DNA from 3 places in the Oceanobacillus locisalsi genome. Region 2 is predicted to be linked to each of the others. Evidence: riboswitches for the same ligand, from Rfam matches in the RefSeq annotation. Region 2 holds a riboswitch; each other region holds the start of a gene.

Region 1 (10,315 bases), on a different contig from region 2:
CTTGTACCGACACCAAAAGGCGTTACAGGGGTTTGGAACTTTTGTGCTACTTCCATAATATGGGTGACATCTTCTGTTGACTTCGGGTAAACAATGATATCCGGCAAGCTTGTCTGATGATAGGTTTCATCTCTGCTATGTAGTTCTTTTACCGTGTCATTGGTAGAGATTTGGTCGCTTGCTAATATGGCATCTAATGCTTGTATAACTTGTTTCATCATTTTTCTCCTTTCAAATTGCCTAAATGGAATTTCTTTTGCAGTTACATACCGCTGCAATGATTATATATATTAATTTTATTATAAATACTTTTCAGATTAATTCAATGATTAAAAAAGAATTTAGAAGCATTATAGGATTTTTTTGAAAAGAGGAAACGGTTAAGAGCTGTATATACATTTTGTATTTAAACCCCGACTAGTCCGTGATTACATTCGAACGAGTCGGGGTTTATGTATTTATCATATATAGCTTCCGCTCCGGTCAAGCCCCCCGCTTTCCTATAGGAGTCTATGGTTTTTCCTCTAGGACTGCGCTTACTCGCCCCATCGAAAACATTTGTGCATCGCAGGGCGAGCTGAAGATCCACTTGAAAAGCGGTCTTCTTTTCAAGTTAGCTGAAGCCGTCCCCATGGAAAGCGGAGTGTTTTCCCGTAGTGGTCATATTAACCTGACAACATTGAGACCTGTGATTACTCGGTCTATTAAAACCGTTGCTGCGCTTAATCGTCCCCTCAAAATCGTCGCTAGTTAGTTTTATCGCTATTTACCAGTATTGATAATCGCAGACCCAACCTAAAGATGTAGTGTTCTTAGTCTATCATAGGAATGGCATCAACTAATTTCAACCGTATAGAACATTCCGCCGCAGCGGTCGCCTTACACTTTACTTTCTATCCTAGTCAACAGATATATGAAAGAAACGATCAATCATTGTTCCTGTGGAAGTTACTTTTTTAAGTGAGTAAGTTGAGTTAATTACTTACCGGATTTAACATTCTTTCAATTTTCCCCATAATTAAATCCGCTACGATGGCCATTAATGCAGTAGGAACAGCACCTGCTAAAATAATCGCTGTTCCATCGGTTGCGTTTGTACCGCGTACGATAATAGCTCCAAGTCCTCCAGCACCAACAAAGGTTCCGATTGCTACAACGCCAATGCCGACAACCAGAGCTGTGCGGATTCCTGCCATTATAACACTGACAGCAAGCGGCAATTCTACTTTTAATAGCAGCTGAAACTGTGTCATTCCGGAAGCGTAGGCAGCTTCTTTTATTGTCCGATCAACTCCAATTATTCCTACGTACGTATTTTGAATAATAGGTAATAAAGAGTAGAAAAACACCGTTACAACAACTGTAGTCGTTCCAAGTCCCATCACCACCATAGTAATCGCCATAAATCCTAATACGGGAATGGTTTGAATAATACTGCCCAATGTCATTACAAATCCGCTTAATTTGCCATATCTGGCAATCAGAATGCCGATTGGGATCGAAATAATGGAAGCGAATAGAACACCGTAAGCTGCCATTAAAAAATGCCGGTAAAATTCTGTCCAAATGTAAAACCCATTTTGAGATACATAGGTTATAAACTGTTCCCAGGCGCTCATTCCGTTACCTCCTTGTCTTCAAAATAGTTATTTTCTTCAAGAAAATCGCGGGCAATGATCGAAGGACTGACTAACTCTACATCGCCTCTGTAATTCATTTCCTGCATGTCCTCTGTTGTTGCAGTGTCACTTAGCTTTTGCATAATTTCTTCGATTTCCGGATGCTCTCTTAGAATTTCGTTTCTCGCAACAGGAGAAGCATCATAAGGAGGGAAAAATTCATCCTCCAGTATTGTTAAATCATAAGCAGCAACTCTGCCGTCTGAAGAATTACCAAGCACTGCATCCATACTACCTGAAGAAGCTGCTTGATACACGAGACCGGTTGCCATCGGATAGACATTACCAAAAGCAAAGTGTGTCTCCGTAAAAGCTTCGTAACCGTCTCCAGAACGGTTGACCCAAGCATTGTCTACTCCGAAATTCATCTGATCAGCAAATGGTTTTAGATCATCAACATGGGTGATATCTTCTTCCTCTGCAAATTCTTGTGTCACAGAAATAGTATAACTATTCTCAAATCCGTACGAATCGCTCCAGGTCTGGTCAAATTTTTCATCAAATTCTTTTTTTACAATTTCCATTGCTTGGTCAGGGTCTGTAATACCTTCATAATTTAAGACGCCTTCCAAATCCGTTCCTGTATATCTGGTGGCTGTAATATCCACTTCATCTTGCATCATTGCCTGATGGAAAACCATCGAAGAGCCTAAATTTGTAACCAATTCAGTGTCTAAATCTGTATAATGCTCAATCATTTGAGCGAGTGTATTACCCCAAATTTCAGATTCTACCGTGTTCAAGGTTGCAATCCGAATCGTATTTTCTGAAGGCCCGCTGAGACCTGGTAATGAACAACCTGATAGAAGAAGGACTGAAAGAAGGGGAATAATCAATAATTTCTTCATATATGATCCTTCCTTTACGCCGTTTTTCGTAAGGCTTTAGATGTTAGTCCTTTTTCAAGGAGTGATAATAATCCGCTGGCAATTAACGCTAAAATAGTTGCCGGAACCGTACCAAGAACAATCAGCTCCGGTTGATAAAGATTCAGGCCATCAAAAATAAGGTCGCCTAAACCGCCGCCGCCGATAAATGCTGCAAGTGTTGCCCAGCCAATTAAGTAAACCGTTGCAAAACGGATACCTGACATAATAACTGGTAAAGCGAGCGGAAGCTCTACTTTGCGGATAATCTCCATATTATTCATTCCCATCCCTTTACCTGCTTCTTTTAAACTTGCATTTACTTCCTTGACACCCGTATACGTATTTCGAAGGATGGGAAGTACGGAATAGATAAACAAAGCAACAATCGCTGGTACCGTGCCTACACCAAGAAAAGGCATCAAAAAGGCCAGAATAGCCAGACTCGGAATAGTCTGCAATATGCCAACGAATGATATAAACCGATCCGCTGATTTGCTTGGTATACGGGTCAGTAAAATTCCTAACGGGACAGCAATTAGTATACCTAATACGATAGCTGCAATAGAGATATACAAATGCTCTCCTGTTTTTTCTAACAAATCCCATCCATAAGATGAGAGTGTATCCATCATTGTTTGCATTTTTATTTTGCCTCCTTAGGATTCGATAATGCCGGCTTCTTTTGATTCATCACCCCAGATGGTGTTATAAACCATATCTGCCAGAGCAGCTCTGGTGACAATACCTACTAATCTCTGCTCTTCTGTGATAACAGGTACATAAGCGGTGCCTCGCCGAAGCATACGATGCATCGTATCCTGGAGCAGGCTGTTTTTATCAACAGCATATTTTACAGTATCCATCACTTCATAAACATGATTTTTCTTTTTGTAATTGGAATCAACCATTTCAATATCGATATATCCTTTTAAAATGCCTGATTCATCAACGACCAGCAGCGAATCAACACGGTTGGCATGCATTCTTTGGATAGCATCTCTTAAACTGCTTTCCTCGTCTATCGTAATTGGGTCCGGATACATAATCTGTTCGACAAAAGTTATTTCCGGGCGGCTTTCTAATAACCGGTCTTTGCCAATAAAGTCTTCTACAAACTCTGTTGCTGGATGGCGGAGAATATCATCTGGCGTACCAACTTGGACAATTTTGCCTTGATTCATGATAACGATTTTATCAGCAAGCTTGATTGCCTCATCCATATCATGCGTGACAAATACAATCGTTTTATTCATTTCTTTTTGAAGCTTTTTGAATTCCTCTTGTAAGCTGTCGCGCGTAATTGGGTCCAGCGCTCCAAAAGGTTCATCCATTAAAATTAATGGGGGATTCGTTGCCAATGCTCTAAGTACTCCGATTCGCTGCTGTTGACCGCCACTCAGCTCATGCGGATAACGATCTAAATAATCTTCCGGTAAATTGACTAAGGAAATCAATTCTTTAGCCCGCTCCTGTTGTTTTTCTTTATTCCATTTCAATAGGGAACCTACCAGAGATATATTTTCTCCTACTGTCATATGCGGCATTAATCCAATTTGCTGTATGACATAACCAATGGATCGCCGAAGCTGGACGGCATCCTGTTCTAAAATATTGGTGCCATCTATCAAAATTTCTCCGCTTGTAGGTTCGATGAGACGGTTAATCATCTTCATGGTTGTGGTTTTTCCACATCCGCTTGGTCCAATGAAAACGACAAATTCTCCCCGTTCCACGTTCAGGTTCAGGTTATGAACGGAGGGAGTGTCATTTCCATCGAATTTTTTTGTGACTTCTTTAAATTCTAGCATTTAAAGCACCTCCATAACTTATTCCGTCAAAACTTAAAATCAGACTTATAAAGTATAATCAATAATCCAATAAAAACGAAAATCCGAAAAAATCGATTCTATACGTAAAATCTGTGCAATTTAAACTTTACAAACTTTATATAAGGGTTTATCTTAGAATTGCTTTTATTTACTTGGAATTTCTATCAAATATGAATTTTTGATTTTTATTTAATCCGTGGTAAAGTAGCTCATATACCGTAACAAAGGGGACTTGACAATGGAATCATATTCAAACAATCAATTACTTCAGGAAATCAGCGCTTGCGAGAATCTTCTTACAGATCGAATCGCCGATAATATGGAGACTTTTGGTGTGTCGTCAACGATTGGACGTCTGCTGGGTATTATTTATATGAACCGGGAGGCGATGACATTAGATGCACTTGCCGGCGAAACAGGTATGAGTAAAACCAGGATGAGCCAGGTCATGCGGGAAATGATTTCACTTGATATAGCAGAGAAAGAACATGTGAAAGGCAGCCGCAAAGATCATTATAATGTTGAACGCGATTATGCGCAGACGTTTATATCCTTATTTACAAGGAATTGGTCAGAAGTAGTAAAGCGTAATACCAATTTAGAACGTCGTTTAAGGGAGCAAATTCGTCATTTAGAGACTTTCTTAACGGAAGATTCCCCAGAGGAAGTAAAGAATCGGCTGGAAAGTTTACAAAAAGAATTAGATGAATGGCAAGCTTATTATCAATGGATTGATGGTCTTGTCGACTTTTTCGAAAGCGGCGAGATTTTTAAACATGTTCCTATTGTCACCCCAAATACGAAGGAGGAAATGCATGATGAAAAATAAACGTATTATTACTGCGGCATTGACAGGTGCTGGCGATACAACGGAGAAAAGCAAACATGTCCCGATTACACCTAAAGAAATTGCGGAATCTGCTATTGAATCAGCAAAAGCAGGTGCTGCCATTGCACATATTCACGTCCGTGACCCGAAAACGGGAAAACTTAGTCACGATGTGGAACTTTTTAGAGAGACGGTAGAACGAATCCGTGAATCCGATACGGATGTCATTATCAATATTACTGCCGGTGGCGGCGGCGACTTTGTTCCCAATCTCGAAAACCCGACACAGGGCGGCCCTGGTACAGATATTCAAACACCAAAAGAGCGGCATGAACCGGTCGGAAAACTGCTTCCGGAACTCACTACACTGGATTGCGGCAGCTTGAATTTTGGCAATCAGGTTTATTTAGGGCCGGAAGACTGGCTGCGTGAACATGCTAAACTGATTCAAGAAAGCGGCGTAAAACCGGAAATGGAAGTATTTGATACTGGACATATCCGTCTTGCGAATCAATTAATTTCGGAAGGATTAGTGGAAGGATCGCCAATGTATCAGTTTTGTCTTGGTATTCCGTGGGGAGCGGATGCAGATGCAGAAACGATAGAATATATGAAAAGACGAATTGTCGACGGGTCCCACTGGTCCGCATTTGGTATTGGCCGGATGCAGCTGCCGATTGTTGCACAGGCTGCTTTACTTGGCGGGAATGTCCGTGTCGGATTGGAAGATAATCTATATCTGGAAAAAGGCGTACTCGGTACGAATGCTCAGTTAGTAGATCAGGCTGTTAACATACTAAATAGTGTGAAACTGGAACCAATGACAGCAGCGGAAGCAAGAGAACAATTAAATCTAAAAACATTTAAGTCTTAAGAGGTGAATTATGGCACAAAAAACAATGGCTGTTTTAGGAACCGGTGTTATTGGTAATGGCTGGATCGCGCGCTTTTTAGCAAGTGGTCATCAGGTCCATGCGTTTGATCCGGATCCTGGTGCAAAAGAAAAAACAGAAAAAATGATTGATGATATTTGGATGACATTGGAAGAATATGGAATAAGCGATGAAGCAGCAAAGGAAAACCTGACTTTTTATGAAACTCTAGAAGAAGCTGTAAAAGAAGCTGATCTGGTACAGGAAAATGTTCCGGAACAAGAAGCATTGAAGAAAAAAGTGCTGGCACAAGTAGATGCAGCTGCCAAACCGACTGCAATCATTGCATCCAGTACCTCCGGCTATATGCCTTCTGTACTGCAGGAGGATTGCGAGAATCATCCGGAACGGGTTGTTGTCGCACATCCGTTTAATCCAGTTTACTTAATCCCGCTTGTGGAAATTGCAGGTGGCAAGCAGACTGAAAGAAGTTATATGGAAAAAGCAGAAAAAATGTATGAAGACATGCATATGAAGCCGCTTGTGATGAAAGGTGAAATCGACGGCCATATTGGTGACAGATTGATGGAAGCAATCTGGCGTGAAGGGCTTCATATTGTGAACGATGGTGTAGCGACTACCGAAGAAGTAGATAAAGCCATTGTTTATGGACCTGGTCTTCGCTGGGCATTGATGGGGCCGTTTTTGACACTTCATTTAGCTGGCGGCAAGGATGGTATGAGACACATGCTGGAACAATTCGGACCTGCATTGAAACTTCCTTGGACACGTCTGGTGGCTCCAGAGTTGACGGACGAATTAAGTGAAAAAGTAATTTCAGGAACTGCAGAACAAAGCGGAGACGTCCCAATTGAAGATCTGGAACATCGCCGTGACCGTTTCTTAATTAAATTGATGGCTTTGTTAGAGGAAGAAGGTTTCTGGCCGGCAGAAAGGTTGCTTTCATATGACAGAAAGTAAGCAGATATGGGAGGGGCGTGTGTTGCCTGAATGGGTAGATTATAATGGTCATCTGAATGATGCGTATTATGCTTTGATTTTCAGTCACAGCCTGGATGCTTTGATGGATGACATTGGTCTGGATGAAGATGGCAGAAAAGCACAAGCTTATACCATTTTCACCCTAGAAGCCCATATTAAATATTTAAAAGAAGCACATGAAAACGAAGAGTTGTATACGAATGTTACCGTGCTGAATCGGGACGCAAAGCGTATGCATCTCTGGTTTGAAATGAAAAACAAAGAAGATGACACCGTGGCAACCAGTGAACAGATGGTGATGGGGATGGATGAATCATCCGGACGCCCGGCACCATTTCCGGAATCTGTTGAGATAAAGGTGAAACAACTGCCAGAATTAGCTGAAGAAAACTGGCCTGCGGGAGCAAATAAGCCGATGGGCATCCGCAAGAAAAAGTAAGAAGTATGTGATATGCTCTCTTATCCATGTGAGGGGAAAAAGTAACATTCCTTGCAGCTGATAAGGGAGCATTTCCTATATTCATATAAGAGACAAAGTTTGAATCGCAACCCAACCGTTTCAACGCAGAACCATTCAAAAAACAGAAAATATTAACATACGGATGAAAAATATGTTATACTGCTCCTTGAGTAAAAATGAATAAAGTCTACTTTATAAGTAGGAGAGGTTCTAGGTACACCCTCTATAAAAAACTAAGGATAACCATACTGATTAAACCTTAGGTATGGTTTTTTCATATTTTAGGGTGTATAGAATTCTCTTTTTCAAATTGGAAAGGGGATTTTTTTATGGAAAAAAATAATAACCGAGCAGTTGTTGTCTTTAGCGGCGGTCAGGATAGTACCACCTGTTTATTTTGGGCATTGGAAAAGTTCGAGCATGTAGAGTTAGTTACCTTTGACTACAGTCAGCGCCATAGTTTAGAGATTGAGGTGGCAAAGGAAATCGCTGCAGATCAAGGGCTGAAACATCATATTTTAGACATGTCTTTACTGAATCAGTTAGCTCCCAATGCGTTAACAAGAGACGATATCGAAGTCGAGAACGCGGAAGATGGAGGGGTTCCTAATACCTTTGTGCCGGGAAGGAATTTACTGTTTCTTTCTTTTGCAACGATTCTAGCCAATCAAATTAATGCCAAGCATATCGTTACTGGTGTATGTGAAACCGATTTTAGCGGGTATCCGGATTGCCGTGATATCTTTACCAAATCATTAAATGTCACCTTGAATCTCTCTATGGATGAAGACTTTGTCATTCATACCCCGTTAATGTGGCTGGACAAAGCAGAGACGTGGGAATTAGCGGACGATCTGCGAGCCTTTGATTATGTAAGAGAACGAACGTTAACCTGTTATAACGGGGTGAGAGGTGCAGGGTGTGGAGAATGTCCGGCATGTCAATTGCGCCAACGGGGATTAGATCAATACTTGGAAAAAAGACAGGAGAGGAATGTGTGATGTTCGGGTTTCGTATTGTCGAAGAGTTACAAAAGCTGGATAAAGATATTCAAAGGGAACAGCTGGCTTATCATCAGAAACGGGTGATGGTAAGTAAAGAATTTATATTCGATGCTGCCCATCATCTGCATTGTTATGAAGGAAAGTGTAAAAATCTTCATGGTCATACATATCAAGTCGTCTTTGGTATCAGCGGTTTTGTGGATGAGATAGGGATGGTGATTGATTTTGGTGATATCAAAGAAATTTGGAAAGATAAGATTGAAGTATTTTTAGATCATCGTTATTTAAATGAAACCTTACCGAAAATGAATACTACTGCGGAAAATATGGTCGTCTGGATGTTTGAACAAATGGAAGCAGCCATCCAAAAACTTCCCAACCAATGCCGGGTAGAATTTGTTCGTTTATTTGAAACACCGACAAGCTATGCAGAAGCAAGACGGGAGTGGATGGATCATGCGTAAAATACCAGTCTTAGAGATATTTGGCCCTACGATTCAAGGGGAAGGAATGGTCGTAGGAAGAAAGACGATGTTTGTTCGAACCGCTGGATGTGATTACCGGTGCGCCTGGTGTGATTCCGCATTTACATGGGATGGAAGTGCTAAAGAAGACATTGTACCGATGACGAGTGCGGAAATTTGGCAGCGGCTGCAAGAAATAGGCGGGAATTACTTTGATCATGTGACGATTTCAGGCGGGAATCCGGCTTTGTTAGCTGCTATGGATGATTTGATTGATTTGCTTCATGAACATCATATGGAGGTTGCCCTGGAAACACAGGGAAGCCGTTACCAGGATTGGTTTGTCAAAATCGATGATCTGACTATTTCTCCTAAACCGCCCAGTTCTAAGATGAAAACGGACTGGGAGAAATTAGATGATATTATTCATCAACTGGAAGTCAATGAGCGATTCATACATACCAGCTTAAAGGTAGTGATTTTTGATCAAGAAGACCTTCGCTATGCTGAAAAAGTACATCAGCGTTATCCGAAGATTGCTTTTTTCCTACAGGTAGGGAATGATGATTTAGAGGAGATAGAGCCGCAGCACTTATCGCAGCATTTATTGAATAAATATGAGTGGTTAATTGACCAAGTAGTGGCGTCAAGTATGCTGAACCGTGTTCGCGTCCTTCCGCAGGTACATGCATTAGTCTGGGGAAATAAGCGAGGGGTTTAGGTAAAAGATAAATCTGCAGTTCATCTATAATAGAAATGATGAAGAAAAACTGTTATCATTTTAGCAAAACAGATAATAAAATGATAGCAATGGAGGGCACTTATATTGATTCATCTTATATTCGGAATTGCTGCAGATAGTGGTTTAAAACATGCTTTTCGGGAGCAAAACCATCAAATTATCGGGTTCCCGATCGATTTTTCTACGGGCCCGATCAACCATATTCATCAGCCTGAGGGTATCAAGGAGCATTTTAATTGGAAGGCTTCCTCTTTTCAAGAGAAAGCGGACTATGACTATGGTATGGAGCAAGTTGCTTTTCAAAGGGCGCTGAAACAGCTATCCGAAATAAAAGAAGGGGACAAGCTGACCATCTGGACTTGTGAAAATGCGTCGGAGCAAATCGGCCTGCGAATCAGCTGTTATTTATTAAAAGAGAAGAAGGTGGAATTAACACGGATAAATACTGCTGAAGCAATGAAGAAATATATGAATGGAAAAAACATTAATCCTGCATTTCGAGCTTGTGGATAACAGCACTTATTCACAAGCTTGATTTTTCCTTTCATTCCATTATATTTCATAA
Region 2 (10,315 bases):
TTGACAAATTAAAGGATTGATAGCATGAATAATTACCGACATCTCTATGAACGATTAAGTCAACATACGGATAAAAATAACGTCCTGGTGGATGAGCCGATTAGAAAACATACGTATACGAGATTAGGCGGCACGGCGGATTTTTATATAACGCCGTCTGCTTATGAAGAAGTGCAGGCGATCATCCGTTTTGCCAACCAGGAAAATGTACCATTTACAATGCTCGGAAATGGCTCCAATTTGATTGTGAAAGATGGAGGCATCCGCGGAATTGTGATGAATTTGCAACAGCTGTCATCGATTTGGAGAGAAGAGGAGAAGGTTATCTCCCAAAGCGGCGCAAGGATTATTGACGCATCGCGTTTCGCTTTAGAAGAAGAGCTTGCCGGATTAGAGTTTGCTTGTGGTATTCCAGGTTCAGTCGGCGGAGCATTGTATATGAACGCCGGGGCATACGGAGGAGAAATTAAAGATGCATTGGAAAGTGCAGTGGTTGTAACAAGAGATGGTGATCTGCTAAAGTTAACTGCCGATCAATTAGACCTCAGCTATCGCACAAGTAATATTCCGGATAATGGATATATTGTTTTAGAGGCAACATTCGCCTTAAAACTTGGAAATAAGGAAGAAATTAAAGAAGCAATGGATGATCTTACATATAAAAGAGAGTCCAAACAGCCGCTTGAATACCCGTCTTGCGGCAGTGTATTCAAACGTCCGCCTGGATTTTTTGCCGGAAAACTGATTCAAGACAGTAATCTTCAAGGAAAGAAAATCGGTGGAGCAGAAGTATCTACTAAACATGCTGGCTTTATTGTTAATAAAAATAATGCAACAGCATCGGAATATATTTCATTAATTGAATTTGTTCAGGAGACGGTCAAAGAAAAGTTTGCTGTGCAATTAGAACGTGAAGTACGGATTATTGGTGAAGACAGAGAAGAAAACAGGTGATAGAAAAATTCCGGGTTTAAAAGCTGATACCCGGAATTTTTTTACGAGGGCAATAATTAGTGATGTTTCACGAAGAATTGTCGCACAAAACAAGATTGACAGCCCAAAGGTTCCTTTTTATAATAGGTAGTGTTAATTTCAATCAACAGGTAGAGGTTCTTAGCATTAACCCTCTATAAAAAACTAAGGACAACTTGTGATTATCCAGTCATGTTCCTTAGGGGCATGGCTTTTTTGTGTTTAAAGCATGAAAAGACCAACAGATGTATACCAAAGGAGGTGAAGCAGCATGGCAGGAAGAAGTGAGAAAGAACTAAAAGAAATGGATTTATTGGGAAATCAGGAGACTGCCTATGCTTTTAATTATACACCGGAAGTGTTAGAAACATTTGATAACCAGCATCCTGACCGGAATTATTTTGTCAAATTAAACTGTCCGGAATTTACAACGCTTTGTCCCAAAACAAATCAACCTGATTTTGGAACCATTTATATCAGCTATATTCCGGATATTAAAATGGTAGAAAGCAAATCATTAAAATTATATTTATTCAGTTTCCGGAATCACGGTGATTTCCATGAAGATTGTGTCAATATTATTATGAATGATTTAATCGATTTGATGGATCCGCGTTATATTGAAGTGAGAGGGAAATTCACGCCGCGCGGAGGCATTTCCATTGATCCTTATTGCAATTATGGAAAGCCGGGAACAAAATTTGAAACGATGGCGGAAAATCGGTTAATGCAGCATGATATGTATCCGGAAAAGGTAGATAATCGATAGAGGGAAACGTTAGATCCTTGCACCTGTGAAGAGAAGGGAACAGGATAATGTATATTTATTTTAATGCTATTTTTGTCGGCTTGTTATTATTGTCGAACATTTTATCAGTGAAATTATTTCAAATGGGAAGCATCGTGTTGCCTGCAGCAGCGATTGTTTATGTGGTTACCTATCTGATGACGGATGTTATTGGGGAAGTGTATGGAAAGGATGCAGCCAGAAAAACGGTACAAGCCGGATTTTTCACACAAATCATTGCAATGCTATTTATCTATATTTCCATTCAACTTCCGCCGGCAGCCGATTTTCAATCACAGGCGGCTTTTGAAGAGATTTTTAGCGGTAGCTTCCGGATTATTATTGCAAGCCTTGTTTCTTATTTTGTCAGCCAGCACTTGGATGTCTCCATTTTTCATACTTTAAAAGAGCGGCATGGAAGAAAAAAGCTGTGGCTGCGTAATAATTTATCAACGATGATCAGCCAGCTTTTTGATACCGTCCTGTTTATTATTATTGCTTTTTGGGGAGTTGTTCCGACATCCGTTCTGCTGGGAATGATTGTCTCGCAATATATATGGAAATTTACCGTTGCGGCGGTTGATACACCATTTGCGTATTTACTTGTCCGCTGGGCGCGTAAATATGAGGCAAAACATCAAACAGCGTTATTGGAAGCATCCTGATATCTCATAAAAGACCAGCTAGTGAAAAAACTAGCTGGTCTTTTATGAGAAGAAAGAGAATATAGGATAGTAATTCTCCATTTTTAATAGCGTTTAATCATCACTTTTCTTAAGAATTTTTCATTCATGCTTTTATTGATGTAATATAAAATAATAAAGATAATTAGTTGAAAGGAAGTGGGGAAGTGGACCAAAAGGATTGGGAAATCTTATGGATGATAAAAAAAGAAGGCAATATTTCAAAAGCAGCGAAGAAGTTATTTATGACACAGCCCGCAGTAACTGTAAGAATTAAAAAAATGGAAAAAGAATTAAACGTAAATATCGTATACCAGATGAATCGCGGTGCTCAACTAACACCACAGGGAGAATATTTAGCAGAACAGGCTTTAGATTATTTGAAACAAATAGAAGAGCTTAAGGGTTTCTTATCTAGTATGAGGGAACCGCTTGTTGGAACATTGAAAATTGGAGTTTCCAATTTTATGACGAGATATAAGATTCCTGATATTTTACAGCAATTTAAAGAAAAACATCCGTTAGTTCAATTTAATGTTACCAGCGGTTTTAGCAGTGAAATATTCAAAATGATGCAGGATCAGGATATTCACATTAGTTTTGTGAGGGGAGATTATGCCTGGCGAGACCACAAACATTTATTATTTGAAGAACCAATATGTGTAGCCTCAATGAATAAAATTAATTTGGAAACTCTACCTGATACGCCTCGAATTGAATATAAAACTGATTATAAATTAAAGGAACTAATTGATACATGGTGGTTAGAAAATTATATACAAGCACCAAATATCCATATGGTTGTCGGGCAAACGGACATATGTAAAGCAATGTTGAATCAAGGTCTTGGTTATGCTATTTTACCTAAATTGGTAGTTAATGATATTCCTAATGTTTATAAGATAAATCTAAAAGATAAAAATAATAATCCAGTAGCACGTTCTTCCTGGATGCTTTATAAAGAGCAATCATTTCAGCTCAATATCGTTAGGACATTTGTAGATTTTATCAAAACCATTGATTTTCAAGAGCCCATATAATAGTGATCTAATTAGTTGGATGTATTTACGTATCAATGTTATTCTTTTTATTTATGTTTATTTATAAAAAATCGATACTTCAATTATGACTGCGCTTACATTAAACTGATGATAATCAAATTTGAAATAAATCATAGGGGAGTATTTTTATGAATGAAGAACTGCTCTTGGAAAATAAAGACAGATTTACACTTAAGGGGAAGAGTTATCATTATTATTCATTAAAAAAGCTAGCTGCAGAAATGGGAAAAGATTTTTCTCGATTGCCATATAGTATAAAAGTTATTTTAGAAGCAGCACTTAGAAATATAGACGGCAAGAAAATAACAAAAAATCATGTATATCAATTAGCCAGTTGGGCTGATGAAAAAGAAGGAAAAAAGGAGGTGCCATTTAAACCATATCGGGTCTTATTACATGATACGACTGGCATTCCTGCAATTGTTGACCTTGCATTACTCAGGGATGCAGTAAATGAGTTAGGTGAAGATGTAGGTATAGTTAATCCGAAAATTCCAGTAGATTTAGTTGTAGATCATTCTGTAATGGTAGATTTTGCAGGGGCAGAAAATGCAAGAAGACTAAATGAAAAACGTGAATTTGAAAGAAATAGAGAAAGATTTCAATTCCTAAAATGGGCACAATCTAATTTTGATAATTTACGTGTTTTTCCACCTTCTTCAGGGATTATGCACCAAATCAATTTAGAGTATTTATCTAAAGTGGCTGTTATAGAAGAACAAGATGATGAGACGATTATCTTTCCAGATTCGTTGGTTGGTGCTGACTCCCATACGACAATGATTAATGGTTTAGGAATTGTAGGATATGGCGTAGGCGGTATTGAAGCAGAAGCAGCTATGCTTGGCGATCCACTTTATCTTCTAAGTCCAGAAGTAATTGGATTTAAATTAACAGGTTATTTACCTGAAGGTGCCACTGCAACGGATCTCGCGTTAACTATTACAAACATGCTTAGGGAAAAAAATGTTGTTGGAAAATTTGTTGAATTTTATGGACCAGGAGTGAAGTCACTAACTGTATTCGATCGTTCAACTATATCCAATATGGCACCGGAATCAGGTTCAACAATATCCTATTTTCCTGTTGATGATGAGACGTTGAATTATCTTCGTATGATTGGTCACAGTGAAGAAAAAATTGATTTAATCAAGACCTATTATCAAGAGCAGAATATGTTTTATGAAATAGGAACAAGTTACCCTGCATATTCGGATACGATTGAACTCGACCTCTCATCAGTGGTAACTACGCTAGCTGGTCCGAAAAGACCACAGGATCGCGTCGATTTAACAGATATGAAGCAAAGTTTTAAAAATCAATTGCGCAAATCTGTTTCAGACGGAGGATATGAATTAACAGATGAAGCTATTGAGAAGGAAGTTATTGTCGAAGGAGAAGTTTTAAAAACGGGTAGTGTCGCTATTGCGGCAATTACAAGCTGTACGAATACTTCTAATCCGAATGTAATGATTGGTGCAGGACTCATCGCAAAAAAAGCCTTTGAAAAAAAATTAATGAAACCTAACTATGTTAAGGCCTCTTTAACACCAGGATCCAAAGTAGTTACCGATTATTTACAAAAATCAGGATTACTCACTTATTTGGAACAGTTAGGGTTCAACATAGCAGGTTATGGATGTGCGACATGTATTGGTAACTCAGGTGAGTTATTTGATTCTGTAGACGAAGCAGTTACTCAAAATGACTTAACAGTAACATCGGTATTATCGGGAAACCGTAATTTTGAAGGTAGAATTCATCCAAAGGTAAAAGCAAACTATCTTGCATCGCCTCCTCTCGTTGTTGCATATGCACTTTCAGGAACAGTAAATATTGATTTTCATAACGAACCTGTTGGCTATGATGACAAAAATCAGCCAGTTTACTTAAGGGATATTTGGCCGACTTCAAAGGAAATTGACAAAGTACGCATGCAATCGCTTGAGTCAGGGATGTTTAAAAAGAGGTATCATAACATTTTTTCCATTAATGATGACTGGAATAATTTAGAGATATCGGAGAATCAATTATATCAATGGGAGCCATCGTCAACCTATATTAGAAAGCCTCCATTTATTGAACACGAAGTTATTCAGCAATCAAATTTAGAAGGAACGAGAATGCTTTTAATGTTGGGTGATTCGATTACAACGGACCATATTTCTCCAGCTGGAAGGATAAAAATGCATGGACCAGCAGGAGAATATCTGAAAGAAAACGGCGTAAGCCCAAGACACTTTAATTCTTATCCTTCTAGACGTGGAAATTTCGAAGTAATGCATCGGGCAGCTTTTGCCAATGTACGTTTGCGAAATCAAATTGTACCAGAAATGGAGGGAGGGTATACAACATATTTTCCTGCAAATGAGACTATGACAGTTTTCGAAGCTTCTGAACGTTATAAACAGGATGGTACTCCGCTTACCATTGTTGCAGGAAAAGAATATGGTACTGGAAGCTCAAGAGACTGGGCAGCTAAAGGGACATTACTTTTAGGGGTGAAGACAGTAATTGCTGAAAGCTTTGAAAGAATCCACCGTAGTAATTTAGTAGGGATGGGGGTACTGCCATTGCAATTTATGGAAGGAATCAGTAAGGAAACATTACATTTATCCGGAAGTGAAACTTTCTATTTCACCAATCAATTGAAATCATTGTATCCAGGTAAAACAGTCAAAGTAAAAGCTGTTCGGGAGAACGGCGAGTCCTTTTACTTTGAGACGATTGCTCGTTTAGATAATGAAGTAGACGTTGAATACTACGATAATGGTGGAATTCTGCCAACTATTGTACAGACATATGCAGGTAAAGGAAATAAGATTTTTGAACATTAATTTTAGCTAAGGAGGAGTAAATTTTTGGACGACATTGACTGGAATATCATCAAAAGTCTGTATATAAATAAAAATGTTACGCAAACAGCCAAGGAATTCTATATATCCCAGCCTTCCCTTACGAAAAAGGTTAAAAAAATAGAAAATGAGTTTCATATAAAGATATATGATAGAAAAAGTCAAGGTATTGTGTTTACAAGAGAGGGGGAATTTTTAGCATTAAAAGCAAGTGATATTGATCAGAAACTAAAAAGAATTAAAGAAGAGACTGCAGCCATGAATGAAAATATGAAAGGTAAATTAAACATTGGTGTCAGCAATCATTTTGCCAAATATCATCTGCCGTCTATTTTACGGGATTTCCAATCGGTATACCCAGAAGTGGAATTTAATATCCGGAGTGGCTGGGGGACAGAAATATCGCATCTAATAAATACAGAAAATATTCATATTGGCTTTATCAGGGGAGATTATGATTGGGCAGGAAGTAAATATTTACTATTTAAAGATCCGATGAGTTTATTTTCAAAGAATGAGATTGATTTATCAACACTTCCAACAGAGCCGAGAATTGATTATCAGTCTGGATTTGCTCTTAGATCACTAATTGAAACTTGGTGGAGTGATCATTACGAGACACCGCCAACAGTCGGTATGATGGTGGATAGTGTAGAAGCTTGTAAAGAGATGGTAATCAAGGGGCTGGGATATGCAATCCTTCCTGCTTCCATTATGGAAGGTCAAAAGGAAATATATCGGGTTGATTTGTTTGATAAGAATAAAAAGGCAATGGATACGAACACATGGATGTATTATTCAGAAGCATTATTAGATACAAAAATTGTATCTGAATTTGTTGACTTCGTAAAAAAACATGAAAACAAAACGAAAGGGGTAGAATGATGTCTATTAATTATGTAGATGAATTTTCAAAAATACCAACTACCTGTGCATCAGATGCGCTAAAGGGCAACTATACGATGGATTTTTCCATTAAAGCCTTAGAGAATAAAACAGTTGTTGGAAGAGCGTATACGGTTAAAATCCCAAAAGGACAAAACAGGGAAGTCTTAAAAGCGATTAAAGAAGCAAATGTTGGTGATGTACTTGTTATTGATGCAGAAGATGATACTTCAAAAGCGATTGCAGGAGATTTTATTTTAGGTATGGCTAAAACATTGGGGATTAAAGGCGTAGTGACTAATGGGGTAATTCGAGATATAGAAGACATCAAAGAATTGGATTTTCCGTTATTTTGTAAAGGAACAACTGCCAATGCTGGAAGCAAGTCGGACGAGGGTGATTCTAATGTTCCAATAAGTTGTGGCGGCGTTACAGTGAACCCGGGAGATATGATTGTTGGGGATAGTGATGGTGTCGTTGTCGTTCCGAAAGAATTAGAAGCAGAAGTATTGGAAAAGGCGAAGAAGAAGCTTCAAAAAGATGCAGAGCGAGAAGCAAAAGTTTCCAACAATGTTCAAGCAATTCATGAATATATAGATAATATTTTGTGTGAATAAAGCAAAGGTTTGAAAGTGCTTTATGCAGAAATAATGCAGTAATTACATGTTCACAAGGGATTTTGATTGTAAATATTAAAAAGGAGAGGGATTTGTAATGAAGAAGCCTTTATTATTGCTATTGTTATTGCTTTTAATGGTGTTTGTGACTGCATGCGGAAACGTTGGAGACGGGCAAGCTAGTGGAGAAGAAGAGGCAGGCGCAAGCTGGGAGCCGGAAGAACCAATTGAGTTTGTTGCTCCAGCTGGAGCAGGGGGAGGATATGATACAACAGCTAGAATGTCAGCGCAGGCGTTTGCTGACGCAGGAATTATTGATCAGAGTATCGGAGTAGTGAATAAAGAAGGCGGAGGCGGAGCTGTGGGATGGTCATATGTAGCTGGATTAGAAAGCAACCCACACCATTTATTTGTTACCTCTCCACCATTTTTACTCGTACCATTAAATGGCCAATCAGAGTACGGTTATGAGGACTTTACGCCGATTGCGAATTTGATTGCAGATTATCCAGCTTTTGCTGTGGCAGCTGATGCAGAGTGGGATGATCTAAATGAACTTTTTGATGATATGAAAGAAGATCCTTCAAGTATCACAGTAGTTGGTACTTCGTCACCTGGAAGTATGGACCACGTTGCGTTTGCAATGCTAGCAAAAGAAGCAGGTGTTGATATTACACAATTGAAATATGTATCTGCTCAAGACAACGCTGGATTAACTCAGTTGTTAAATGGAAGCGCTGACGTATTCTCTACAGGTGTTGCTGAAACAGCAGAACAAGCAAGGGCGGGAAATATTAAAGTATTGGCTGTTACTTCTGAAGAGAGATTAGAAGGAGAAACATTAGAAGATTTTCCAACGGTAACCGAGCAAGGATTTGAAACTTCTGTTATTAACTGGCGTGGATTCTTTGGTCCGCCAAACATGCCTGAAGAAGCAATTGCTTATTATGAAGAGAAATTTAAAGAATTAAGCGATTCGGAAGAGTTTGCTGAAATTCGTCAGCAGTTTGGATGGGATGAAATGTATATGGACAGTGAAGAAACGAAAGCATATTTAGACGAACAAAATGCAGAGTTTGAAGTAATTCTAAATGAATTAGGAATTGAAGATTAAAAAATGTAAGTACAGCACAATAGAGGCTATCGTCAATATGGCTTGACGGTAGCCGAATTATCTTAATTATCCAAAATATATTTTTAGAATGGTGGTGTTACTATGTTGAACACGATGAATAAGCGTTTAAGTGTTATTTTACTTATTATAGCTATAGGCTATCTTATACTGACATATCAACTGCCATCTTATGGTTATACAGAGGTAGATGCAGATGCCATTCCAAACGTGTTGGGGTGGGTGTTAGTTGTATTAGCAATAGGATTGTACTTCACCAAGGATTCTGAGACAGAAGAACAAAAAAAGCGAAGAGATATTCCTAAGAAAGAAGTTTTTGTTTTACTAGCAGTTGCTGTCTTTTTATTAATATATATCATGTTTCTAGAATTCTTGGGTTTTGTACTAATGACATCATTGTTTATTTTCTTTTGTTCATGGTTCCTAGGCTATAAAAAATATATAACTAATGTCATCGTATCTGTCCTATTTCCAGTATTTATGTATCTCATGTTTACCGAATTTTTAAAAGTTAGTTTACCACAAGGGATATTGCCGTTTTGAGGAGGGAATTTAAATAATGGGATCTTTAGATGGAATTTTAACTGGTTTTCAGACAGCATTTAGTTTAGAAGGAATTATGTTCGTAATGATTGGTGTAGTTGTGGGTACATTTATTGGGATGTTACCAGGTTTAGGGCCGATAACTGCCATAGCAGTCATGATTCCGATTACATTTGGTATGGGATCAACTGCTGCATTAATTATGATGGCTGGTGTATATTATGGAGCAGTTTTTGGCGGGTCAACGTCTTCTATATTATTAAACGCTCCTGGAGTGGCAGGTACTGTAGCTACTTCCTTTGATGGATACCCGATGGCACAACGGGGGGAGGCTGGAAAGGCACTTGCGATAGCAGCAATAGCATCGTTCGTCGGCGGAACAGTCAGTGTCGTTTTATTAATGCTCTTAGCTCCTGCATTATCTAGTGTAGCAGTGGCATTTGGCCCTCCTGCATATTTTGCACTGATGTTAATGGGTCTAACTGCAATAACGAGTTTATCTGAGGGTTCGACCATTAAAGCTTTAATTTCTGCAGTTATTGGATTTATGATTGTGACTATTGGGATTGATCCGCAAACTGGTACACAACGTTTTACATTTGGAAATGTCAATTTACTAGATGGTATTGATTTTTTGATTATCGCGTTAGGTTTATTTGCTCTGGCTGAGGTGTGTACATTGATTATAAATAGAAAAGATCAAACAATAAAAAATGCACATCAACTGGGCAGTTTGCGCCTTACGAAAGAAGATTTCAGTGAAATGAAAGGCCCAATGAC
Region 3 (10,315 bases), 120 kb from region 2:
CGCAATGATGTGGGTTACTGGCGGGGAATACTTCTTATTTGAAGAAAATCGTCACACTGCAAACATGATTTACAATGAAATGGATGTGGAAGTTCCCGGAATTGTAGAAGAACTTGGACAAGGTGGAGAAGCTTGGAACCCTATTTCCTTAGAGAAGCTTTCGGAAATGGATGCAGATCATTTGATTATTTTAGGAAATGAAGATGACGAAGGAATTCAGGCATTGGAAAACAGCAACGTCTGGAATAATACCGATGTAGTGCAAAATGATCAGGTATACTACTTGGAAGATGAAAGTAACTGGACCAACAACGGTTTCGTAGCATCAGAACAAACAATCGAAATGTTTGTTGATTTATTTAAATAACACCTTTTTAAAGACACAAGGCAGTGGATGCAGCTTTGTGTCTTTTTATACGTTGTTCTGTTCAAATTATTGTTGATTTTGCAATATAAAACCGTATAACTGCAATGCTGCCAATTTTGAAACATCTCCTTCTTCTCTAATTGAAAACGATTATCATTGACTATTAGCTGATGGAGGACTAGAATAAAAGTAGTATTCTATACGCACCTTTTTTAGGCTGGGGAGGCGTTTTACATTGGACTCATTAACAGCAAATAACTTAACACTCGGTTTTGGCGACCGGATAATTATAGATGAATTAGATATTTCTATTCCTAAAGGAGAAATCACTGTATTTATCGGCCCAAACGGCTGTGGAAAATCAACACTTTTACGTTCTTTGGCACGTTTATTAAAGCCAAAGCAAGGCTCTGTTGTATTAAACGGGCAAAACATTTCTAAAATGCGGACCAAAGACGTTGCACAGAATTTAGCTATTTTGCCGCAAGCACCAGCAAACCCAGAGGGACTAACAGTTTATGAGCTGGTCAAGCAAGGCAGACACCCTTATCGGAAAATGATGAAGCAATGGTCCGAAGAAGATGAAGAAGCTGTACAGAAAGCATTAAAAGATACCAATATGGCTGACCTCAAGGATCAATCTGTCGACTCCCTTTCAGGCGGGCAGCGGCAACGCGCCTGGATTGCGTTGACTCTGGCTCAGGATACAGAAATTATTCTTCTGGATGAGCCGACAACTTACCTTGATTTAATGCACCAAATTGATGTACTGGATCTTCTGTTTGAATTAAACGAAAAAGACGGTCGTACCATTATTATGGTATTGCATGACTTAAATCTGGCAAGCCGCTATGCAGATCATATTATTGCGATTAAAGATAAAAAAGTATATGCGCAAGGAAAGCCGGAAGAAACAATATCAGCAGAACTTGTTTCCGCCGTCTTCCGCATGAACTGCAATATCGCCCGCGATCCCATCTTCGGAACGCCTATGTGTATTCCGCACGGGCGGGGAAACTGTTTGATTCAAGATGCAATGCAGGAAAATCCGTTGCACCAGTCACCAAAAGCATTGTAGTATATATACAGAAAAACCGGACAATGTTTACTTTTTCTGCCAACAGAATAAAACGTTCCCGGTTTTTTCTTTGCAATGGTGAATATACATCTTATTGAAAAATTCGAAAGGTTAATCTGCCTTTTAATGACAAACGCTGTTTTTTCCGTTATACTATAACCAACAATTATCGAAAGGGTGAACAAAAAGAACATGAAGTATTAATCCTGTTTTTTCTAAAGATTGAATTCCATAAAAGCACAACAACAGCTATATAGCTGTACTATTTGGCATGCTTTTATCGAACGATTTCAGAACAGGATTAGCCTTTATGTTTTTTGACATCCGCGTGAAATAAGTATTATGATACGTGTTCCCAAAGAAACCGCTCCGTATCTTTGGGAACATTCTCGTATATATTTGTTTCTACCCAGGCGACTCCTGTTCTGATTAAAGAATAGGGGTTTTTTATTTGGTTAACCTCCCTATTCACTCTATATAATCAGGGAGATGATTTTATGACGATTATAGAAGCGCATCACATGAAGCATAGTATTAAGGAAAAAACTTTATTTTCCATCGAACATCTGGCTATGCAAGCAAAAGACCGAATTGGTTTAGTCGGAAAAAATGGTTCAGGAAAAACAACATTGCTTCACCTGCTTGCCGGGAACATGCAGCCAGAACAAGGAACGATTCAAATAGACACGACTGTCGCCTTATTACCGCAGTTAAAAGAGAAAAGAGAGCAAAAAAGCGGCGGCGAAGTAACACAGGCTTATCTTGTGGAGGCCTTAAAGAAACAAGCTGGTCTGCTCCTTGCCGACGAACCGACAACCAATCTGGACACAGCTCATATAGAATGGCTCGAAAAACAACTTTCCCATTGGCAAGGAGCATTTATTATTGTTTCCCATGACAGACATTTCTTAGATGCATTGTGTGAGCAAATTTGGGAAATAGATGAAGAAAGCCTCCATATCTATACAGGTAATTATTCAGCCTACCGTGAACAAAAGGATAAAGCAATCGAAAAACAACGCCAGGATTATCTGCATTATCAACAGAAAAAAGAACAGCTTGAACGCGCTATTGAGAAAAAAGAACAGAAAGCGCAGCGAGCAACGAAAACACCTAAGGGGAAGATCGGCTCGCCAGAAGAAAATCTTAAAGGAGCGAAGCCCTACTTTGCTAAAAAACAAAAAAAGATGCAGAAAACATCCAAAGCTTTGGAAACAAGGTTAGAGAACCTGGAAAAAGTGGAAAAGGTGAAAGAAACACCTCCTGTGAAAATGGCACTCCCCCACCAGGACCGCTTACAACAAAAAATAATTTTACGGATAGAAGACGTAGAAGGCAAGGTTCCAGGAAAACAATTATGGGAAAAAGCCAACTTGCATATAAAAGGTGGTGATAAGGTCGGTATCATCGGCCCGAATGGCGCAGGAAAAACAACCTTTGTTCAAAAAATAATGCAGGGAGAAGCTGGTATCACTTTAAATCCGTCTGTAAAAATTGGTTATTTTAAACAAGATTTATCTACATTGGATCCGGAAAAATCGATTCTTGAAAATGTCAAGGAAACCTCTAAGCAGGATGAAACACTCATCCGGACTGTCTTAGCCAGACTGCATTTCTATCGTGATGATGTGTTTAAACCTGTTCACGTACTAAGCGGCGGAGAACGCGTCAAAGTAGCTTTTGCAAAGCTTTTCGTCAGTGATATCAATATGTTGATCCTCGATGAGCCGACCAATTATCTGGACATTGAGGCTGTGGAAGCATTAGAAGGTTTGCTGCAGAGTTATGAAGGTACGGTTTTATTAGTATCCCATGACCGGCAGTTTATAGAAAATATCGCTGCCAAGATAATTGAAATAAATAATCAAGAACTTACTTTCTTCCACGGAACGATACAACAGTTTCATGAAGAACCGGCGGAAAAAGAAGCACAATCCGATTCTACGGAACAGCAGTTAATGATAATTGAAACAAAAATAACAGAAACCTTAAGCAAACTCAGCATGGAGCCCTCGGATGAATTAGATCAAGAATTTCAAAAGCTGCTCCAGCAAAAGCGGGTTCTATTAAATCAACAGCAAGAATGATAAAATAAGGTTTGTCAGCAGGAGAGCTGCTCTCTCCTGCTGTTCCTGTTAACAACATCTAAGAAAGGAATCTGATTATGCAACAAGCAACAGAACAAACCGATAAATCAGCTATGGAACTCGATCATGTCAGTTATTCAGATGAAGGTTTAGATATTATTAAAGATGTTTCCGGCTTTCTTCCCAACGGAAAGATCACCACATTCATCGGGCCTTCTGGGGCTGGAAAAACAACGATATTCCGCTTATTAAACGGATTGATTTCTCCAAACAAAGGTGATATCCGTCTTTTTGGAGAAAGTATTCAAGCAATAAAACCGACTGCATTACGGCGCACGGTCGGCATAGCTCTGCAAGATGCAACGATGCTGCATGGCACCGTTTATAAAAATCTGGCTATGCCTAAAACCCTTCAAAACCAGGAATTAGCAAAGGAAGAAGCGGAACATTTATTAACACAAGTAGGATTAGATGCTTCTTTCCTCTATCGGGACATCACTGATTTATCAAGCGGTCAGCGGCAAAAAGTATCGATTGCACGTACACTTGTCAATCGACCGAAAATATTGTTGCTGGATGAAATCACCTCTTCCCTGGATCGTGTATCTACAGCTGATATTGAACATTTAATCCAGAATATTAATCAACAGTTTACAGTAACGATTGCTTGGATTACTCATAATTTAGAACAAGCTTTACATATCGGTGATTATACATGGATTATGATGAACGGTGAACTGATTGAGGCAGGAGAGACAGAAGTATTGAAAAACTCAACGAACCCTCGTGTACAAGAATTTGTGAAGGGGGAATGGCAATGAGTTATCTGACGCTCGCCTTATCGCTTATTTTTGTCCTTATTCCCTTGCTGCTTTCCAAAACATTACATCTCGGCTTAGAAAAAGATACCATCATCGCAACTGTTCGCTCGATTATCCAGCTCATCGCTGTCGGGTTTATTTTAACCTTTGTATTTGAATCGGAAAGTTATCTTTTTATTACCCTTATGATTGCTCTCATGATTGGAGCAGCAACACATAATGCCCAGAAAAAAGGCGTGTCAATTAAAGGGATTATATGGAAACTCATTTTAACATTTGTTTTCATTGAAGTATTGACGCAAGGTATTCTGTTAGGGTTTCAAATTACACCGCCAACTGCACAATATATTATTCCTATCAGCGGGATGGTAGTCGGCAATTCCATGGTGCTCTCCATTCTTTTTCTGAACCGTTTCACAGCAGAAATGCAAACGCAGAAAAAAGAAACAGAGCTCCTGCTTTCTTTAGGAGGAACGCCAAAGCAAGCTGTCCATATGCCATTGATTCAGTCTATTAAAGCAAGTTTGATTCCTACCATTGAAAGTCAAAAAACAATTGGTCTCGTTCAACTGCCAGGAATGATGAGCGGCCAGATTATTGCTGGAGCTAACCCAATACAAGCAGTTCAATTCCAGCTGTTGATTCTCTTTCTTTTATTGACAACAGCTGCTATTACAAGTATTATGCTTGGTTTTCTCTCCTATCCTTCCCTCTTCAATGAGCGGATGCAACTGATAAAAACCAAGATGGACGAAGAGAACTAAGGTTACCGGATAACACATGGATAGACCTTTCCCGTCACATTGACAAAATAAATATAATTCATTATTATTTAATTAAATATACTTTAATTAAAATGTTTTTTCATATATATCGATAGAAAGGGTGAGAATGTTGGCTGAAAATGTATCATTGAAATCCTTTGTCATTACCATGAAAGCTTCTCGAGCTTTGGAAGAAGTCACTAAAAAAGATATCAAAAAGCATGGTATGCGCACATCTGATTTCGCTATTTTAGAAGTTTTGTATCATAAAGGCAGACAGACTATCCGGGACATTTCGGAATCTGTATTAATCAGTACCGGGTCGATAACCTATGTAATTGATAAATTGGAGAAAAAAGAACTGCTGGCCCGGGTCAATTGCTCAGATGACCGCAGAGTAGTTTATTTAGAAATTACGGATAAGGGAAAAGAAATCATGGATGATATTTTCCCAAAACATCAGCAGGTGATCGAAGAACTGTTTCAAGGTATTTCCGAAAAGGATAAACAGACCGTTATTGACGTATTAAAAACAGTTGGCCATCGAGCTGCAGAAAAAGAATAGACGGTAACAAAAAACATTTCATTGTAAAGAAAGGATGAAACCCATGAAATATATCTACGAAGAAAAAGGCGGTCCAAATAGTCCTACCCTGCTCCTCCTGCATGGGACAGGCGGAACAGAGAGTGATTTATTACCTTTAGCAGATCTTATTGATCCTGATGCCAATGTTTTAAGTGTGCGCGGAAACGTATCAGAAAATGGTATGCTGCGTTTTTTCCAGCGCTTGGAAGAAGGCGTGTTTGACGAAGAAGATTTAATCAAACGAACAGAAGAATTACATGCATTTCTGGATGAAGCTAGTCAGGAAAACGGTTTTGACCGAAAACAAGTAACGGCTGTCGGTTATTCCAACGGCGCAAACATTGCTGCCAGCTTGTTATTCCATTATAAAGATTCACTGCAAAAAGCCATTCTCCATCACCCGATGGTTCCTCGCAAAGGGATTGAACTTCCTGATTTAACAGGCACAGACGTATTTATTGGAGCTGGAGATAATGATCCAATGTGTCCGCCGGAAGAGGCAAAAGAGTTACAGCAATTACTCACAAACGCCGGTGCTGCAGTGGATATCCATTGGGAAAGTAATGGGCACCAGCTCACGATGACGGAAGTAAAAGCTGCAGCAAATTGGTATGCTCAGTAAGAAAAAAGTTGTGTTTTTAACAGCATGTAGATGAGATTATTATCAAAATAAAAGAGAGAGGGGAGCGCCTCTCTTTTATTTTCTCTTATAAATATGTTATATCTATTAATGAAATAAGAACCCCTGTACGGAAACATAAAACACAAACAGAGAAGCAATAATGCAAATATATCCCCAGAAATCCTTTTTAGATTGTTGAATACTTATTCCTCCTGTAATCACTATGACAACACCCAATAGAAATAAGTAATAAGGAGCAAGTCCAAAATTTTGGGTTATCATACTATATCCTGCCAACACAATAATAACTATTGATAAGAGGATTCTTCCTTTTTGTACCATCGTTCCTCCTAAATCCTTCTTTGTATTTTTTATAGCTGTTTTACATTCCATTCTATATAACCTTATACCTTTACTTTAAAAACTCGATAAACAAGTTTGAAAACGTATCAAAAGATACAGTCCTTCTAGGATTTTTTAATTTCTCATAATAATATAAACCATATAGATGACATACATAAGGAAAAGAATGAATCCTTCCTTGCGCCCGATCCGAAAACCTGTCCTTGAAAAAATAAGTAATAAAATCGTCAATACAATCATAATCCAGATATCTGTAAAAATAACAGGATTAATCGACAATGGGGAAATTAATGAAGTGGTACCCAAAACAAATAGTATATTAAAGATACAACTGCCAACCACGTTCCCCATGGCAATCTCACTTTCTTTTTTCAACGCTGCAGATATCGATGTAACCAGTTCCGGGAGTGATGTTCCGACAGCAACAATAGTCAGGCCGACTAAAGCCTCGCTCATCCCCCATGCCAGCGCAATTTCTGTTGCATTATTTACAACAAACTGGCCGCCTATAATAATGGCTGCAACACCAATCACCGTAATAAGCGTGCTTTTCCCCCACTTTACATTCGAATCTCCAATGGGTTTCGTTTCTTTCCTGCTTTTTAAACCTACCTCGATAATATAGTACATAAAAATAGACAGAAACAAGATGAATATAAACCCGTCACTTCTGCTAAGTATATTTTCTGCAGATCCTTGTAATGTCACGTCTCCAGCCAATGCTATTAAAGCTAAGGAAGCCAGTAATGTAAAAGGAATCTGCTTCACAATCATTTCATTTTTCACCTGAAGCGGAAAGATAACCGCTGCAATACCTACAACCATCGTTATATTAAAAATATTACTTCCGACGACATTCCCGACCGACACATCTGCCGTTCCCTGGATTGCCGCAATAAGACTGACTGTCACTTCCGGCGCACTGGTTCCCAAAGCAACAATGGTTAATCCGATTAATACCGGGGGAACACGCAACAGTCTGGATATATTAGCAGAACCGTCTACAAACCAGTCCGCTCCTTTTACTAATAAAATAAACCCTACAATTAATAAAATATATTCCATAAAAATACTCCCTATCTTTTCCTGCTCTTGTGTTTATATTCTACCGTAATTGTATTTGTCTATCCACTATTTACAGGCAGCTGATTTTTTCTTTACGGAATCAGTTAAAAGATAGAACGATTTGGTTTCCTGCAGGGTCCTTCACCATATCTTCATTAACCGAATAACCCAAAGCTTCGAGCCTTTGCTTTGCTTTTTCTGTTTCTTCTTTGGTTGGATAAGCTATCGTAAAAACATGCAGCCCTGTTTCATTGGAATCAGGAATTGGCGCATCTGTCCCATTCCATGTATTAATAGCAACATGATGATGATACCCTCTATCGGACAAAAAAGAAGCCCCTGAAAAAGCCATTACCTCTTGAAAGCCTAATCCTTCTATATAGAATTCCTTTGCTTCCCGCAAATTATTCACATGTAAATGAATATGTCCAATAAGCGTTTTTTCAGGCATCTTATTCCAATCCGCTGTTACTGATTCCAAAAGTCCATCTGCATCCAGCGGGTCTGTGCTCATCTGCACGAACTCTCCCGACCAATTCCAGGTACTAGATAAGCGGTCGCTTGCTACTTCGATTCCATTGCCATCCGGGTCAGAAAAATAGAGCGCTTCACTAACTAAATGATCAGCAGCCCCCAGCTGCAACGTGTATGCTCTGCCAGCTTGCAGCAAATGTTTTAAGAAATTTGCTAAATCAATTCTTGACGGAAGAAGGATAGCAACATGATAAAGGCCTGTTGTTCTTCGTTGTTTTGCCACCACATTTTCCGGCTGTTCCAGTGTGATCAAAGCTTTTTTTCCATCCGCTGAAAACATTGCTTTATGCGCTGTTCTCTCCATCACTTGAAAACCTAGGAAGTCTTGATAAAAAGCAATGGATCGCTGCAGATCAGTTACTTGCATCGTTATATCTGATACATGCATGGCCTGTGTTTCAAAAAATTTATTTTCCATCTTTCAGTCATCCCCTTTTTGGACTGTTTATTGTAGTGTAGCTAACTGTAGCCTGCCACCTCAAAAGCAGAGGTAAGTTGAATATTCTAAGCAGGAGACAGAACACTGTAATAATCTGATTCACTCCATTAATATTAACTAAAAATAACAAACTTACTTTATGTAATTAATTGTAACCGACGAATGATAATTGGTCAAAACTTCTTATTTGGATATTGCTTTGCACCTGAGCAACATCTGTTGTTTTCCTTCTTTAATCCTGATATGATACTCTATGCATAACGTGGTTCGTAACCATCCCACGATAAAAAACTAGGAGGAAAAAACAGAATATGAATATCAAGACACTTGTGGTGAATGGCATTATTGCAGCATTATATGTGGCCGTATCTTTATTGGTATCGCCAGTTGCATTTGGGGCGATTCAATTTCGAATATCTGAGATGTTCAACCATTTAATTATCTTTGATAAACGTTATTTTTTCGGGATTACAATTGGTGTATTTGCTTCTAATTTATTTTCTATGGCAGGCGGCCTGGACCTCGTTTTCGGGACAGCACACACTGCTATATCTTTAGGCATTATCATTTTCTTGAAAAAATATATTAAAAACACATTATTGCTATTCTTTCTGAATACATTGGTTTTCAGTTTTAATATGTTTATCATTGCCTTTATGTTGAATATTGCTGTACAGCTGCCATTTTTATTTACTTGGCTCACAACTGCAGCCAGTGAATTTATTGTATTACTGATAGGTATCCCTATTTTTTATGCTTTATATAAACGGATCCACTTTGATAAAATGATATAAAGTAAAAAAAGACGATGGATAAGAGTCATCGTCTTTTTTTTACAATGGAAAGACGCATTTTATCATTGCATATAGACCAAACCTGTGAAGCAATTACAAACGACCATTATGGCGGGAGGAAGGCTTTAGATGATTATCCGAGACCAAGGGGAACATTTTATATTCATATCGCAAGTGGATCATGCTCTATTATCAGGAGAAATGTTGGAACAGTTAGCCCCTGTTTACTTTGAGCATACGCCTTATAAAGATGCCGTTATCTACGCCGCTTATCAGCATGATTCCGGATGGGAAGCATTTGACCGTCAGCCTTTTTGGAATGATCAGGCAAATCAGCCGTATTCCTTTATGGATTTCCCGGTAATTCCCAAAACGGTATTATACACGCATGGAATCAATATGGTCCAGGAACAGAACAACTATGCGGCTTTGCTCTGCAGTGAACATTATAAACAGTTCCTGACAGAAGTAACTGCGGAGGAAGCAAAAACATTCGTTCAGCAAGAAGCAGCGCGGCAGGAATGGCTGATCAGCATGATGAAAGATTTTGACAAGGAGCAGTTTGCGGCGGATTATGCGCTTTTACAATTTTCTGATACCCTGTCTCTGTTTGTATGTTTGAATGAAGCTGGAGCTGCAGATGAAGACCTTCATCCATTTTTCAGAAAAGGATTAGCTGTATCAAACAACGCTTCTGCATTGCCATCTGCTTTTTCTATCAGCTGGGCAGATACGGAGACAGTTACTATGGATCCTTTCCCTTTTTCATCCGCGTTCGCTATCGTTCTGAAATAT

What was found. Region 2 has a riboswitch for preQ1 ahead of queF (preQ(1) synthase). Riboswitches for the same ligand answer to the same signal wherever they lie in the genome.
Region 1: linked by a shared signal. The riboswitch ahead of queC (7-cyano-7-deazaguanine synthase QueC) and the one ahead of queF (preQ(1) synthase) in region 2 are both predicted to bind preQ1.
Region 3: linked by a shared signal. The riboswitch ahead of ACFQ19_RS03445 (QueT transporter family protein) and the one ahead of queF (preQ(1) synthase) in region 2 are both predicted to bind preQ1.

What each region holds. Positions count from the first base shown of each region.
Region 1 covers NZ_JBHTKK010000009.1:500-10,814, reverse strand. The annotation lists gene ACFQ19_RS08895 (FAD-binding oxidoreductase) at 1-221, opposite strand, end outside; gene ACFQ19_RS08890 (ABC transporter permease) at 975-1,619, opposite strand; gene ACFQ19_RS08885 (osmoprotectant ABC transporter substrate-binding protein) at 1,616-2,527, opposite strand; gene ACFQ19_RS08880 (ABC transporter permease) at 2,542-3,189, opposite strand; gene ACFQ19_RS08875 (betaine/proline/choline family ABC transporter ATP-binding protein) at 3,205-4,356, opposite strand; gene ACFQ19_RS08870 (GbsR/MarR family transcriptional regulator) at 4,616-5,206, shown strand; gene ACFQ19_RS08865 (BKACE family enzyme) at 5,196-6,080, shown strand; gene ACFQ19_RS08860 (3-hydroxyacyl-CoA dehydrogenase NAD-binding domain-containing protein) at 6,091-7,059, shown strand; gene ACFQ19_RS08855 (thioesterase family protein) at 7,079-7,519, shown strand; PreQ1 riboswitch class I at 7,739-7,783, shown strand; gene queC (7-cyano-7-deazaguanine synthase QueC) at 7,870-8,541, shown strand; gene queD (6-carboxytetrahydropterin synthase QueD) at 8,541-9,008, shown strand; gene queE (7-carboxy-7-deazaguanine synthase QueE) at 9,001-9,729, shown strand; gene ACFQ19_RS08835 (DUF1835 domain-containing protein) at 9,835-10,263, shown strand.
Region 2 covers NZ_JBHTKK010000002.1:389,692-400,006, forward strand. The annotation lists gene murB (UDP-N-acetylmuramate dehydrogenase) at 25-954, shown strand; PreQ1 riboswitch class I at 1,101-1,147, shown strand; gene queF (preQ(1) synthase) at 1,244-1,741, shown strand; gene ACFQ19_RS04060 (queuosine precursor transporter) at 1,789-2,424, shown strand; gene ACFQ19_RS04065 (LysR family transcriptional regulator) at 2,610-3,482, shown strand; gene acnA (aconitate hydratase AcnA) at 3,632-6,340, shown strand; gene ACFQ19_RS04075 (LysR family transcriptional regulator) at 6,365-7,243, shown strand; gene ACFQ19_RS04080 (RraA family protein) at 7,243-7,860, shown strand; gene ACFQ19_RS04085 (tripartite tricarboxylate transporter substrate binding protein) at 7,958-8,974, shown strand; gene ACFQ19_RS04090 (tripartite tricarboxylate transporter TctB family protein) at 9,077-9,535, shown strand; gene ACFQ19_RS04095 (tripartite tricarboxylate transporter permease) at 9,552-10,315, shown strand, end outside.
Region 3 covers NZ_JBHTKK010000002.1:271,624-281,938, reverse strand. The annotation lists gene ACFQ19_RS03495 (iron-hydroxamate ABC transporter substrate-binding protein) at 1-367, shown strand, start outside; gene ACFQ19_RS03490 (ABC transporter ATP-binding protein) at 603-1,445, shown strand; gene ACFQ19_RS03485 (Vga family ABC-F type ribosomal protection protein) at 1,943-3,532, shown strand; gene ACFQ19_RS03480 (ABC transporter ATP-binding protein) at 3,610-4,353, shown strand; gene ACFQ19_RS03475 (ABC transporter permease) at 4,350-5,117, shown strand; gene ACFQ19_RS03470 (MarR family winged helix-turn-helix transcriptional regulator) at 5,248-5,682, shown strand; gene ACFQ19_RS03465 (alpha/beta hydrolase) at 5,726-6,325, shown strand; gene ACFQ19_RS03460 (DUF3953 domain-containing protein) at 6,431-6,667, opposite strand; gene ACFQ19_RS03455 (calcium/sodium antiporter) at 6,803-7,753, opposite strand; gene ACFQ19_RS03450 (VOC family protein) at 7,854-8,705, opposite strand; PreQ1 riboswitch class I at 8,983-9,027, shown strand; gene ACFQ19_RS03445 (QueT transporter family protein) at 9,038-9,520, shown strand; gene ACFQ19_RS03440 (DUF3891 family protein) at 9,650-10,315, shown strand, end outside.